2 regions of the Lysinibacillus sp. FSL W7-1291 genome follow, and region 2 is predicted to be linked to the other one. Evidence: riboswitches for the same ligand, from Rfam matches in the RefSeq annotation. Region 2 holds a riboswitch; the other holds the start of a gene.
The links. Region 2 has a riboswitch for cobalamin ahead of NST76_RS20295 (hypothetical protein). Riboswitches for the same ligand answer to the same signal wherever they lie in the genome.
Positions count from the first base shown of each region.

Region 1: it holds a riboswitch for cobalamin, as region 2 does, so the genes downstream of both, NST76_RS11235 (glutaredoxin) here and NST76_RS20295 (hypothetical protein) in region 2, are expected to answer to the same signal.

Region 1 is NZ_CP151994.1:2,297,292-2,305,110, reverse strand. It holds gene nrdE (class 1b ribonucleoside-diphosphate reductase subunit alpha) at 1-1,345, opposite strand, end outside; gene nrdI (class Ib ribonucleoside-diphosphate reductase assembly flavoprotein NrdI) at 1,342-1,701, opposite strand; gene NST76_RS11235 (glutaredoxin) at 1,698-1,922, opposite strand; cobalamin riboswitch at 2,036-2,214, opposite strand; gene NST76_RS11230 (hypothetical protein) at 2,498-3,163, opposite strand; gene NST76_RS11225 (hypothetical protein) at 3,150-3,350, opposite strand; cobalamin riboswitch at 3,549-3,737, opposite strand; gene NST76_RS11220 (enoyl-CoA hydratase/isomerase family protein) at 3,873-4,937, opposite strand; gene NST76_RS11215 (enoyl-CoA hydratase-related protein) at 4,952-5,737, opposite strand; gene NST76_RS11210 (acyl-CoA dehydrogenase family protein) at 5,753-7,420, opposite strand; gene prpB (methylisocitrate lyase) at 7,465-7,819, opposite strand, start outside.
Region 2 is NZ_CP151994.1:4,176,476-4,184,294, forward strand. It holds gene NST76_RS20270 (1-acyl-sn-glycerol-3-phosphate acyltransferase) at 1-578, opposite strand, end outside; gene NST76_RS20275 (putative RNA methyltransferase) at 658-1,491, opposite strand; gene NST76_RS20280 (MATE family efflux transporter) at 1,494-2,849, opposite strand; gene NST76_RS20285 (tyrosine-protein phosphatase) at 3,000-3,767, opposite strand; gene NST76_RS20290 (ABC transporter substrate-binding protein) at 3,910-4,860, opposite strand; gene NST76_RS20295 (hypothetical protein) at 4,844-5,401, opposite strand; cobalamin riboswitch at 5,554-5,754, opposite strand; gene NST76_RS20300 (glutathione peroxidase) at 5,854-6,399, opposite strand; gene NST76_RS20305 (hypothetical protein) at 6,484-7,032, opposite strand; gene ytvI (sporulation integral membrane protein YtvI) at 7,123-7,819, shown strand, end outside.

The sequences.
Region 1 (7,819 bases), 1.9 Mb from region 2:
CAACAGACGGTACATTTTTAATGTGCGTCATTTGCGACACATTTGTTAATAGGTGCATAGCCGTATCGATTAAGGCTTCGAAATCATTTACTTTACTTGCTGCATGAATATCAATCGACCCTAAGTTACAGGATACATCTAATCCATAGTCATTCGGTTGATCTTGATCTGTAATAATGCTTGTTTCTTGAACTTGCAGGATTTCGGTACATAGATTGGACATTTTTACGCGACCGATGTTTTTTAAAGGATGCACTTCATTGACATTATCATCAAAAATTTCAAACGGATAGCCCGATTCAAATTGTGCTTTTTTCACTTCTGTATACAGCCTACGTGCATTCAAACGTTTAATTTTACGAATTTTAGGGTTATCAAGTAGCTCATAGTACATATCTGAAATGGAAATCTCAGACATGCGTTTGCCATATTCTTTGAAAATATCATATGGGCTGAACAAGACAATATCTTTATCACGTTTCATAAGTTCGAAGAAAATACTTGGTATAATTATTCCTGTTGATAATGTTGCGAGGCGAATTTTATCATCGGCATTCGGTTTTTTAGATGAAATGAAATTTTCAATGTCTGCATGGAAAATATTTAAATAGACAACACCAGAGCCATTTCGCTGCCCTAGTTGATTGGAATAACTGAAAGAATTTTCTAACAGTTTAGCAACTGGGATGACACCACTGGCACGATTTAGAATCTCTTTAATAGGGTCACCTAAAGGGCGTAAATCAGTTAAGTTAACTCCAACCCCACCGCCAAGTCTTGATAGCTCTAAGCAATAACCAATATTTTCAGCAATACTATTCATGGAATCATCCATCGATAATTTAAAGCAGCTCACTAATTCACCACGTGCTTTTTTACCACTATTTAATGCTGTTGGTGTAGCAGGCTGATAAGCTTCCATCATTGCTTCGACAGAACGTTCTGCTAGCACCGTATTCCCTTGTGCTAAATACAAGGCGATAATGACAATACGGTCCTCATATTTTTCTAAAATCTCTTCTCCATCACGACTTTTCATAGCATAGCTATCGTAAAATTTACTTGCACTCATAAAGGATGGGAAGCGGAAATTATAATCATATGCTTTTTTGTACAACTTCTTAATAAATTCCATTTCATACATGTCGATAAATGCTTTCTCGTAGTAGCCCTCATCAACTAAATAACGGATTTTTTCTTCAATATCAATAAAGTAACGTAAACGCACGTTGACATACTCTAAAAAGTAGCGGCGTGTAGCTTCACGATCCTTTTCTAATTCAAGTAGCCCAGTTGAACTATAACGATTCAGTACGTCATTATTTAGCTTTAAATAGGTTTTCATCTTATTACCCTCGTTTCATAAAACGTTTGTATGGCTTCATAATCTGTTTGATTGCCTCGTAAATCTAATTTTCTCACTAAGGGTACATGATAGGTAGCAGCGATTTTCTCACCAGCAGCCCCAAATACGTTGTGCCCAAAGTTACTATTGCCACTGGCAACTACTCCTTTACAAAAATCTCTGTTTTTTTCTAAAAAACGTTCCACTTTTGCAGGGATATCGCCTAAGCCATCAGTATAAGTAATTAAAAGATAAGGCTTATTCAATTGTAATTCCTCAGAGAGCTCAACAGACTCTGCCCTTAATTTGGAAACAATATTCCGGACATTTCCTGTACGACTTGCGTAAACGATCATAGAACAATCATCTCAATATGAGAAACTATGTCCTTAACATCTCCTATAAATGTATTATTCATTTCTAAAACAGGCACACTTAAAAAACCTGCATCGATTATTGTTTGTTTAGCTTGTTCATCGTGATCAATGTTGACGATTTCTGCCTCAAGTCCTGCACGTTGTAATTCAGATTTTACCCAAAGGCATTTTGGACAGATTGTTTTCGTATAAAGTTTCATAGAAATCCCTCTTTTCATATAATAAAAAGCTATCTCCTCTAGAGAGATAGCTAAATGGAAACGTTACCATACCAAAAATACTGACGTTCCCATTTCTTAATCCCCGAAGAAATGATTAATTGTTTTATAGAGGCAGGTCTCCTGGCTTTGCTTCATCCTCTGATTCCCTTCCCATGCGAATGCACAGTGGTTGTAATCATTGTCAGCTTCACAGTTGCGGGGACAGCGTCGGAATTGTACCGAACTTCCCTTTTAAACTACATATAGTAGCACCTATATAAAACGAACACAATATATAGTTGTTGTTCAATAGTTTTAAGTGTACCATCCTTCATATAAAAAGTAAATCTAGATTCTAAACTTCTTTATTTTTTGATTATTCATTATTTTCAATTATAACTTTCGAAGGAATTTCACCATCTATTACTTATATCTTAATTCATTATGTATCTAAACTATGTACGAGATTTTTTGTTACTACGGATCTATGAGCATTAAATATACTAGCGTATTTCACATAGAAACAGCCTATATTCTAAAGAATAATAGACTGTTTGACATGTCGAACGTATGGATTACTCGATTTCGACAAATAAGGACAATTCCTTATAAAATTCAGGCGTTGCTGCCGAATTCACTTGAAAATGAGGATTATATTTTGATAAAAGTTTATAGAGAGTAGTTGCGGTTAACAGATTCTGTTCTTGATCGAAAGCCCTGAAACTTTCATAGACCTCCTTCACTTTACCATTTATTGAATGACAAAAAAACTGTTGAACATCTGCATCCTCTAAATAATCCTTTTCCCATCTGTAACATATTAAATTTGTTAGGAAAAACATTTCTAATCCAGGCATTTTTCCAACTTCAATGAGTAATGACATTCCATAATGAAATGCATTTTCCAACCATTTTATGCCGTGGCGATCTTTGTAAAAGCGCATCAACTTTTGTAACCCATGTCCTTGCTCCTTCACTAGATAAGCATGGATATTTGTATGACCAGCAGTTCTTTCCCATTCATCGAGAGAGAATTTATACTTCCTTACCAGTTTCATCCAAAGCTTTTGAAGCTTGTCTTCAGAAAGGTATTGTGTTTGTTGATTCCATCTTAGAAAAATGTCTAAACTTTCTAATACCAAGCCTCTTTCCATTTCAAAATGATCCAATTTTCTATATAAAACTTTTTGATTCATATCTATGTTGTCCATTATGTCTTCAGATTTTTTATCTACTATCATGACATGTCTCGACTAATTCAAGCTTGATCGTTAAATAGGTATCATTAATAGATGTATAATCATTTGGGTTTTCTTCTATTAACTTCCTAATATAAAGCTGTAAAGGCCTAATATGCTCACCAGAAAGGTTGTTCATAATTTGCTGCTTTAACTGATTTATATAAAATGAAATTGAATGTGATGTCATCTTGTTCACCCCTATTTATTCATAAAAAAACATCTTGCCCTAATGGGAAGATGCTAGCTATGACTGACATACTTCATAGTTCTTCAACCAATATAAAATAAGTCGTCTATATTGAATAGAGACTCTTTTTTTGGTTGTCGCACTATGAGTATGATGAAGGTAATTCGTCACACTCAACACCCCCTATCCGCGTAGGTTTTGGCTGTACTAGATAAAGGCAGGTCTCCTGGCTTATGATCATCACACATTTTTCCCTTCCCATTACATACATAACAGTGGTTTTTAAAATGTGCTCCTAATTACAGTTGCGGGACAGCGACGGCTTTTCACCGTTCTTCCCTTTTAAACAAATTCTATTGAATTTGTACCTTTATCCTTTTATTCCGTTTTTTATAGTATAACATATCATTCTACGTTCTCTGACAAAACCCTATGAAAATCTACAGAACAACACTTAAGAAACCACCTACCTCTTAACAAGTAGATGGTTTCAGCATTTATTGAGCGAAGATATCATTGTTCTTACTTCTTTACGGTTTCACTACTGTCTTGAAAGAATTTTTCAAGTATATCATCTGTAAAATCAGCGAATGTTTGATAGATATACTGAGGATTTCGATCCTTATCAATGACGACAGACCTAACCCCTTCATAGAAATCCTCATGATTTAAAAAGTTTTTTGCCAAAATTAAATCAGTCGCAAAGCATTCTTCTACCGTTTTATGTTGAGCATCTATCAGCTGCTTTAATGTAATTTTTAAGGATGATGGAGATTTAGATAGAAGCAACTGCTTTGTTTCTTGTGCAAATTTGCTTGGGTCATTGTCTAAGGATTCGACTATCTTCTCCACTGTATGTTTTGAGAAATGTTGATCGATTTTATTTTGAAGGCTGGCAAGCTCACTGTTTGCTGTTGGTGTACTTGAATAGTCCTCTATTAATTGCTTTAGAGCTGTGCTAGTTTCCACTGTATGCCAGTTCGTTTGTTCAATGCGTGTGAGGAATGCTTGTAAATGATCGCTCGTCATATAGCTATCTGCACCATTAGCAAAGAGAACATCTGCAGCTTGGATGATCGAAGCTGTTAAAGCTAAGTAATATCCTACATAGCCAGGCGCTTTATTTAGAAAATAGGCAGCTCCAACATCAGGAAAGAAGCCAATATTCATTTCTGGCATAGCCCATTTTGTTCGCTCTGTCACAATTCGGTGGCTAGCCCCATACGTTAAACCAACCCCACCTCCCATGACAATGCCATCAAGGCAAGCAATGATAGGCTTTGGGTAGTGATAGATTGCCTTATCTATTTGATATTCTTCCTCAAAAAAGATTTCGGCATTTTGGAAAGCTTCCTGACTGGAGCGAGCTTTATAGAGTGTTTTAATATCACCCCCAGCACAAAAGCCCTTTTCGCCAGCACCTCTTAGAATTATCAAGTGTATTTGATCATTCGCCTGCCATTCCTTTAGTTTCTCACCAATGGGCTTTAGCATTTCTATAGAAAGTGAGTTTAAAGCTTGAGGACGATTCAGCGTAATGCTTGCTGCGCCACCATCACTGACGGAAAATATTACTTCATTTGTCATAGTAGTTTCCTCCCTTACAAATGTTTAAAGTTGGGCTGTCTTTTGTCTATAAACGCTTGAACGCCTTCTCTAGCATCCGCTGTTAAAAATAACTCAGCAAAGCGTGTTCGTTCTAATTCCAGCCCTTTTTGGAGATGATCCTTCCCACCTTGAATTATACATTCAATTGTACGGGATACACTTGTCATACTTTTGCCCTCAACAAAAGACTGAGCAAGGGCTTTGGCAGTTGGCAGAAGCTCATCTGGCTCCGTCACCACTTGAATAATACCTAGTTGTAGTGCTTCGTCAGCACTTAATTGCTGGCTTGTTAAAATTAATTGTAGAGCCTTTGCTTGCGTTGTTATTCTGCTCAGTCGTTGAGTGCCTCCGAATGTCGGCAGTAAGCCAAGCTTTAATTCTGGTAAACCAACAATGGCATTACTTGAAGCAATCCTGAAATGACAGCCTAACGCTAGCTCCAGTCCTCCTCCAAGGGCTGGCCCATTAATAGCAGCAATAACAGGCTTTTTCATGGCTTCAATTTCATCACATAGCGCTTGGCCTGCCTCAGCCATTTGTAATGCTTTATCCTGTTGCCCAAAGGCAGCAACAAATTCCTTTATATCTGCTCCCGCAGCAAAAAATCGTCCAGAGCCCGTCACAATGATAGCTCTCGTCTCTTCATCCTCAGCTAATTCTTTAAAAATGACACGAAGATGTTCAATAGAAGCTGATGACAACGTATTTGCTGGTGGATGATTTAAATGAATAAGCGTGATGGCACCTTCTTTACTAACATTGGCAAATGTATCAACCATGATTTTCCCTCCTGTTTATGATAATGAACTGATCGATTTTGGATTGTTGATGATCCCTCTTGCAATCTCTCGCTTTTTCATAAAGAGATTCTGATGGAGCGGGATGTTTAAGCGCTGAATATGATCTAACCTTGTTTTTCGCTTTTGTTCATTTGTTTCAGCAGCACAAATAATGTCGATTGTCCTTTTTTCTATTTTACGATAGCCTTCCTGACAAAGAATATCTGTCATCAAATGCTTCATATTGTCACATGCGTTCTTTTCCGTCCGCAGTAAAGAAGCTTCCATAACATAAATATCTTTTGCTATATCAGCTAGCAGACGCATATATTCCTGCTCTTGCTCCAATTGAATCTGTGCGTCAGCAATGACAGCGATGGCTATTTGCATTAAGTACTTGGCAAGACGGATGTATTGCTGATTCTTTTCTGCTGGTTGATATGCTACTGGAGCATTTTCGGTAGATGTTGCTTGTGAATACTTCTTATATAGTAGCTTCGCCATTGTTAAACGGTTGATTTCATTTGTTCCTTCAAAAATACGGCTAATTCTAGCGTCACGATATAAGCGTTCAACCTCGTAGTCTTGCATATAGCCATAGCCACCATGGATTTGTACAGCTTCATCTACAATTTTCCCAAGCACTTCTGAGCAATTGACTTTATTGAGTGCGCATTCCAGAGCGAAATCAGCTATTTTTTGAACCATTGACTCTTTATCCGTAACTTCCATCGCATCATCTATTTCTCCTGCTGTCCTGTATGCAGCACTTTCCGCCCCATAGATGGAGGTTGCCATATCCGCAAGTTTTTCCTGTATCATGGTAAAATGAACGATTGGCTGGTGAAATTGCTTCCGTTCCCTACCATACGTTACAGCTAACTGAAGTGCCTGTTTGGAAGTGCCGATGTTGGAGAAAGCTAGCTTTAAGCGTGCCATGTTCAATATATTCATCGCTACTTTATGGCCTTTTCCAACCTCGCCAAGAACATTTTCCCTCGGCACGACAACATCCTGTAAAATAAGCGTAGCAGTCGAGGAGCCTTTAATGCCCATTTTCTCCTCTTCTTGTCCAATAGATACACCGCTAAATGTACGTTCTACAATGAATGCAGTCATGCCTTCACTCGTTTTCGCAAAAACAACAAAGAGATTTGCTAGCTGTGCATTGGTAATCCATTGCTTTTCACCATTTATTACCCATGCAGAGCCGTCCTCGTTTAAAATGGCATTTGTTTTGGGATGTAGTGCATCTGAGCCTGCGTCTGGCTCCGTCAGAGCGTAAGCGCCAATCCATTCACCTGAAGCTAGCTTTGGTAGGTATTTCAGCTTTTGGGACGCATCGCCAAAATAGACATAGGGCAATGTGCCGACTCCTGCGTGAATATTGTAAGATACACTGAATGAGCTGCCATAGCCCATCCTTTCTGCAACTAACCCGGAAATTTTTTTATTAAGTTCTAGCCCTCCATAGGCCTCGGGTATTTCGATGGCTAGTAAACCAAGATCACCAGCTTTTTGAAATAACCGACGAGTGATGTCATATTGATGCTGCTCAATAGCTGCCATATTAGTAGCGACATCTTGTTTGATGAACAGCTCTGCGGTTTTTGCTATGAGCCCTTCCTCCTCCTGAAAGTCCTCAGGTGTAAAAATGGTCATTTTGTTTTCTAATGTATCCATGCTAGTCCTCCTTGAAAGAAAGAGGAGAAAAGTAAACTTTTCTCCTACTTTATTTCCTCTTTAGGTAAGATGGTTTTCGCCAGTTCACTATCTAAATCTTCAAATTTGTAATAGGAAATGGTTTCATATAATTCACTTCTTGTTTGCATATCCTCAATAGCTTCTTTTTGAGTCCCTGTCTTTTTTATTAAGCCAAACACTTGCTCATAGGCTTTGGCTGCTACTCTCATCGATGTAACGGGATATATAACCATCGAATAGCCCATCTTTTCAAATTCCTTAGCTGTATAATACGGTGTTTGTCCAAATTCAGTCATATTGGCTAATAACGGAGCATCTAGCTCACTGGCAAAATGTTTAAATTCTTTTTCTGTTTGGAGAGCCTCTGGAAAAATGGCA
Region 2 (7,819 bases):
AATTCTTCCGTTAAAGAAATTAGCTCATGTTCAAGATGTTGTGTAAATTGCTCACGACCTTCTTTCCCTTTCCCTGTTACATAAAATGGCTCACCATAGATTAAGTAGCCTTTGCCACGCTTCATTACATCGCCAGCATTACGCGCGCCAACATATGCAGCTGGAACAATTTGCGCCTTTGCTAGCTGTGCAATCGTAATCGCTCCTTGCTTCAAATCCGTTCCTTCTGAGCTACGAGTACCAGAGGGAAAAATCCCTACAATTTTACCTTCTTTCAATAACTGTGAAGGAATTTTAATCACGCTTGGTCCAGGATTATCACGATCCACCGGAAAGGCATTTAAACGCTCAATAAGCCAGCCAAGCCCTTTCATTTCAAATAATTGCTTCTTCGCCATAAAGTGAATTTCACGAGGGTACATGGCTACACCAAGGTTTAAAATATCAACGTAGCCTGTATGTGTACAAGCTATAATATACCCACCATCTTTTGGCAAGTTTTCTTCTCCATATACACGAGCCTTTGAACCCATTAATTTTAATATTACTTTGACAACATTAGCTGCTAATTTATACACTGTTACATTCCTACCTTATTCAATAGTTATTCCCATTGTAATCGAAAAGACCAGTATACTGCAATTGCAGGTGGCCCTCTTAAACTTTCCCTACTAATAGATCTACATCAATCGTAATTTCATTTAATACAATGGCCGTTTCCTCTTTTTTATGCCAGCCCATCGGTGTCATCTCTAATAACGCCGGCACAAGCTCTTCTGCAAGCGGTAAAGTATAGGTTACACGTTCTACTATAACTTCACTAAAGCTATCTTTAAAACGGGCAACAATTTGTTCATTAGAGTATGTTTCCTTGCTCGAATCTGCATATAATTGGGCACGCAGTTCCTGTAAATAGCCGCTTTGTGGTACAACCTTTACAAGACAGCCATCTGGGGCAAGAAGACGCTTAAATTCCTCATAATTTGCGGGCGATAAAATATTTAATATTGCATCAAAGCTTTCTTGCGCAAATGGACTTTTGGCTAAATCACCTACACACCAAATTTGTTGTGGATAATGACGTGTTGCTGCCAATATGCCCTCTTTTGCTATATCGATACCAACACCGATGCCATTGTCTATGTCTGTCATAATACGAGCTAAATGTGATCCTTCTCCACAGCCAGTATCAAGCACTGTTTTTGCAGAGGCTATAAGCTTACTAATTTTTTCTTCTACAGCATCATAAATCCCACTATCAATCACTGCCTTACGAGATTCAAAAAGACTTTTGCTATATTTAGAAGCAGCGCTATGTGTCAGCATGTTGACATAGCCCTGCTTAGCTATATCAAAAGAATGGTTAGCAGGACAAACCAATCTTCCCTGCTCATAGACATGCATCGATTGCTGACATACAGGACAAGCAAAAAGTGTGATAGATTGCTCCATTAATGCTGCCGCTATCGCACGTTTAGATAATGCTCCCATTTCTATGCCTCCTTCTGTTCATTCAGTGAAACGAGGGCAAATCGCTCCCATTTACGGCTTTTCCATCTAAAGTATACGATAATTGCACGTACCCATTCATCTGCTGAAATAGCTAGCCATATTCCAACCAAGCCCCAATCCAATATAAATACAAATAAATAACCAAGCGGAAGACTCATACAAACCATCGATAGAAAACCAATCTTCACAGGAAATCTGGCATCTCCAGAAGCACGTAAAGAGTTAATGACAACGATATTCATTGTACGGCCAGTCTCTAGCAAAATACTGAGGGCTAACACGGATGCTCCAATAGTAATGACATCTGGATTATCGGTAAAAACATGCATGAGTGGTTTGCGGAAAATCGTAACGACTGCAACCATAATAATCGTAAAAACAAATGCCGCACGGACACTTATCCATAGTTGATGGTATGCCTCATCCTTCTTCCCTGCCCCCACATGACGTCCGATAATAATAGCTGTTCCTGTACCAATGGCAATCGCAAATAAATACGTAAACATCGAAATATTCATAGCATATTGTCGTGCTGCCAGTGTTTCTGCTCCTAAATATGTCGCATAATATAAAAAGACAATCTGACAAAACTGATAAAGTACCTGTTCAAAGGCAGAAGGTAAACCAATGTTTAATATTTTCCTTACATATTCCTTAGAATAATCAAAATAATAGTGTAGCTTCACGCGTACTTCCATCACTTGATAGAGCAACCAGAAAAACACTAGTACAGCTAATCCTCGACTAATGACCGAAGAAATAGCCGCTCCTTTTACACCAAGCTCTGGTAAACCTAAATTCCCAAAAATCAGACCATAGTTTAGCACAACATGCAAGATATTCATGCCAAGTGATACATACATCGTTTGCTTCGTCCAACCATGTACACGAATTATTGCAGCAAGTGCATTAATAATAGCCTGTAGAAAAATAAAACTCCCGATGATAACTAAATAACTTTGTGCATAGTGAAGTACTTCTCCCTGCAAGTTCATCATAGTCATTAAATGTTTTGCAAAGAAGAAAAATAGAATACTCATTAACAGTCCAACAACCAAATTCATTGTGACAGCTAAAGCCGATATTTTCGCTGCTTCAAAAAAACGTCTTGAACCTAAATACTGTGAAACGACAATGGATGCACCATTCCCTACCACTTCAAGAATCAAGATCGCAATATGGATATATTGATTGGCTGCACCTACTCCGGATACAGCATTATCTGATAAAGCACTGAGCATAAAAGTATCGGCTAATCCCATTAACATAAATAGAAATACTTCTAAGAAAATAGGCCATGTTAAATGGAATAGACTTAACTTATTTGTCTCTTTCATTGTCTCTGCCAATACTTTCACTTCTCCTATATTTTTCTTAAAAATCTATTGTATCTTATCATAAATTTTCAGACTGTAAAGAGGTTTATAGGAAGACAGCGCTTCCACATAAAAAATCCCTCTCACACAGATATGTGAAAGGGGTCATTGTTATGTTAAGCAATAAGCTTGCAATTGCTCTCGTCTAGCAATAGTTAGGCCAAACTCCTGCTCTAAAAACTTAGTCTTTGAGCCATAATGGTAATCCATAGCATCCAATGCTGCTTGTAAATAGTCTTCTCGAGCAGACATTAATGCATAGAATTGCTGTAATTCTTGCTCATTATATTGATGTTGAATAGCCTGTGCCATTCTGTCTACCATTGGACGTAAATGGATATTCGTGTTTAAATAGTCTTCCATAATCGTCTCCTCAGGTACATCTAAGGCTAGCAAAATAAGAGCTCCCCCTATACCTGTGCGATCCTTACCAACTGCACAATGGTGGACAAGACCCAAATTGTCAGGATTTTGTATGGTTTTCATTAACTCTTTAAAAGAAGGATTATTAAACGGCATCTGTGCATAAAAATCTCGGAACATTTCGGGGCTTACTGCTTTATAAAAATCTCTACCACCAGCATTTGTAGGCATTTCAAATGTATGATTGCCCTTCGCTGGTATTTGAATATATTGAGCGTGTGAGAACATAGGGTTAGGATTATGGTGTGCCTCATTATTATCACGATAATCAAAAATGGTTTTAATCCCTAATGTTTCAAATAGCTCTTTATCCGCCAACGTCATTTTCCCAAGAGCCGCTGAGCGGTAAAATAAACCGTTCTTGACAATGCGCCCATCCCTTGTCCTATATCCCCCCATATCTCGAAAATTATAAACTGCCTCAAATGGAATTATCTTTGTCTCTAACTGTTCCAATTACTACACCTCCTAAAATTATCGAGCACTCTTACTTTTATTTTATAGAACTAACTCAATTAATTCCAATTTTCACACTAGGAAATAACAACCCACATAAAAATGGCTAGCTGTCAGTATACAGCTAGCCTTGAATGGTTTCTTATTTAAATAACTCTGGATAGACAGCCTTTGCTACTAGTTCTACGGCTTCCCCAATACGTGGGCCAGGTCGATTAGAGATATCTGTATCAAGAGTCTGTACTGCTTTATTTTGAACTGCTGTCACTGTATTCCATCCATCACGTGCAAGTATTTCACCTATTGGATCCTCTGTGTAGTTTACTGTCGTTAAAATAACATCTGGGTTTTTCACTATGACATCTTCCTCAGAAACTTGTGCCCAGCTGCTCAAGTCAGAAAAAACATTCTTAACATTGGCTGCATCTAGTATTTCTTGCTGGAAAGTACCAGAGCCTGCTGTATAAATATCGGGCTTAGGACTAATTTCTAAATAAACATTTTTCGGTGCTTTTACTTCCTTCACCTTTGCTTTAACGTCAGCTAATTTCGCTTTAATCTCTTCGTTTACTTCATTTCCTTTATCTGCAACACCCATTACAGCTGCGATCTGTTCGATGTCACCATAAACATCATCGAATGTAGCTGCTGATTGAATAACAAACACTTTGATTCCAGCATCTTCAAGTGGTTTCATTGCTTCCTTATCACCAATCGTATAAGCTATAACAACATCTGGCTTCAACGCTATGATTCGTTCACTGTTAAAATTCACAGAATCAGAAACCCGTTCAATTTTCTGTGCTTCCTCTGGGTAAGTATCATACTCAGTTGCTCCTACGATTTTATCACCAACACCTAGAGCAAATAAAATTTCTGTATTACTTGGTTGCAATGATACAACTGTTTTTGGTACTTCTTTAAACTCTATTTCTACACCGCGATCATCTGTCACTTTGTAGTTTGTTTGCTCTGTTTGTTGTGTATCCTGTGAAGCGTCTTTATTTTTAGTATCTACTGAAGTACCACAACCTGCTAAAATCATTGCAAGGAAGAGTACTGTTAGCCATTGAACATTAAATAATTTCTTCATTATTATTCTCCTTTTTCTTTTTCATCGGATATGATTTACTAATAAATGATATTTCAGCTATCCCTGCTTGTTGATTCATAAAGACAGCCATAACGAAGCACACATTGGCTAATAGGCCTAAATAATCAAAAAGAATAGCTGGAACCTCTCGTTCTTCCGATACTTTGTGTAATGTACGATATGATTTTTTTGCTTCACTACGGCAAAGATGTAGAGCAGCGGCAGCCTCTGTACCTTGAGGTAAGACAAAGTTTTGTATCTCTTCCTTCACATGACGAACATAAAAATCATAGCGCTCACTTAACCAAGCAAGATCCTCTTCTGTTACAGCTAGTTTTCCACGAACCGAGCCATTGACATGGTAGGCCATAGGTAAAATAATCATTAAATCTTCTACAACAGCTTGTACATCCTCTTTCTTAACTGCAGCTAAAGCAACTCCCAAATGCGTAGTCAGACTGTCTGTTCGAATCTCAAAATCAACCGTCGAAGCTTTTTCACGCATAAATGGATAACAAGAATAACGTGCATCTTTTTTCACTTGCGATCCCCCCACTTTTCATTATGAAAATTCTTGCATAAAAAAACGCCGCTCCTTTACGCAAAGGAACGACGAAAATAACATAATAATGGCCAAATTAACATGACATAGCCTATGTATTTGCCGTATATCCTCCTAGCTTCCGAGAAGTTTTTATACGTTCAAACAAAGGTCGGTCTCCTGGCTTGTACAGTTCATTACATAAAAAACGAATGTGTGATAAAGTACCTTCCCATCTCTGTTAAGACAGTGGTAAACCTTTATACTAGCTGTACTTACAGTTGCGGAAACAGCTTCGGTTTTTCACCGAATTCCCGATTATGCTTGTTAGCACCTTTATTCTGCAAGAATAATTCACTTGTAAAGCAGTTTATCATATATTAATAGGAAAAAATAGCTGTGCTTTGAATGGATCGTCACCATTTCTAAAGAATAAGATAAACAAAACTGTTTTATAGTATAGTTTCAATTGCCTGTTCAATATCAAGTTGTGAATCTGTTGGTTCAAAGCGTGCAACGGTCTTGCCGTTAGCATCTACTAAAAACTTTGTAAAGTTCCAGCGAATATTACGACCATCTAAAAAGTTAGGGGCAAGTTGAACAATTGCCTCAGCAAGCATTTTTTCCTGCATGCTCGCCTTGCCAAACTCTCGAAAATCCACTTCATGTTTTAAATAATTGAATAATGGGTGGGTAGTCTCTCCATTTACTTGTACAAGCTCAAAAATTGGGAAGGTAACGCCATAATTCACTTTACAAAGATGCGTAGTCTCCTCGCCATCTTCAGGATTTTGATGACCAAATTGATCGCAAGGAAATCCTAGAACGACAAAATTATCTTTCCCATATTTATCATACATTTTTTGTAAGTCATCAAATTGATATGTAAATCGGCATTGATTCGCCGTATTGACAATTAGCATCGTTTTTCCACGATATGTTTCCATGGATAAAATTTCACCATTAGGTTTTCGTACTAAATAATTATAAATGCTCATGTCTTAACCCCTTTTATTTTTTCATTTATTATAGTTGACTATTCAATAATTTACCAAATAATTTGCACAAAAAACACCATCTCGTTACGTTGAACGGATGGCTGACTTATACTTCTGTTTAGATTTAACGTCCTGCTCTTCATTAATTAAACGATGGGCAATGTCTAATAACTTTATGTCACTTGTCTCGTCATATAGCTTTTTAAAAGATACAATAATATCATGGCGAATGTGAGTCGGATGCTTCTCATCTAAACAAGTTTGAAATCTCTTTGCTAAATAAGACACCACTAAGTCACTTTGTACTTGACCTGCTAGCCCAATTTTCCAAATAGCTTGTAATGCATTTCGAGCTGTAACGGATCGTTCATCATAAGTCACAGCCCAAATCTTTAAAAAATCCTCCAATACCCTTTCTTCTGGGTCACTTTTTGCGGCTAAGGCGCATAAAATTTGTGCAGCACGTGCACGTGCATGACCATCTTTGTATGTAAGTGCTTGTACAAGCTGTTCCCAGACTGCATATGTCCAATCTACGGGTTCCTGCAGAATTTTTATTAGTTCCTCGTAAGATTCAATATCGCGGTCATGCTCTGTTAGATTATTAAAAAGTTGCAAAATCTCTTTCTCCATAATTTATCCCTACCTTTATTGTTTCAGAACGTAATAAAATTTGATTTATGGTACACTTAACTTAATTTTTTTCTCAAAGAAGGTGAGTTTATGAATAAATTTAATGCTAGGAAAATGATTTTCCGATTGATTGTGATTCTTTCTCTACTTGTAGCTGCCTATTTTGTAATCCCTGTATCCATGCCTATAATACTTGCTGGTGTCAGTGCATTTTTCTTAGAACCCATTGTTATGTTCTTTAAAAGGCGATGGAAAATGTCAAGGAAAATTGTAGTTGCTTTTATATACATAGTGAGTGTTATTGTTATCTCTATTATTTGCTATATATCCATTACACAAATTATGTCGCAAATAATTATATTGTCAAAGCAAGCTCCCTATTATATTTCCAAGCTATCAGATATGTGGCTTCATATGCAAGAAAATATTTCTAAATACACAGAGGACTTTCCACCTGAAGTAAGTGCTTCGCTTCAAAAAACCACTATGGATTTCATAAAGAAAGTTGAAGAATCCTTTTTAAGCTTCTTTAATTATAACAAAGTTTCAGCATTCTTTTCAGAGATTCCAAGCCTATTTATCAGTCTTCTCGTTTATATGATTGCTTTATTCCTATTTATGCTTGATTTGCCCAAATTAAAGGAAATCACTTATAAATATTTAAAGCCTAACACAGCAAAGAAAATAAAAATCATCTTAAATCGTTTAAAAGATGCAACATTCGGTTATATGAAGGCACACTTATTTGTAAGCTTTATCATAGGTGGCGTCACACTTATTGGATTAC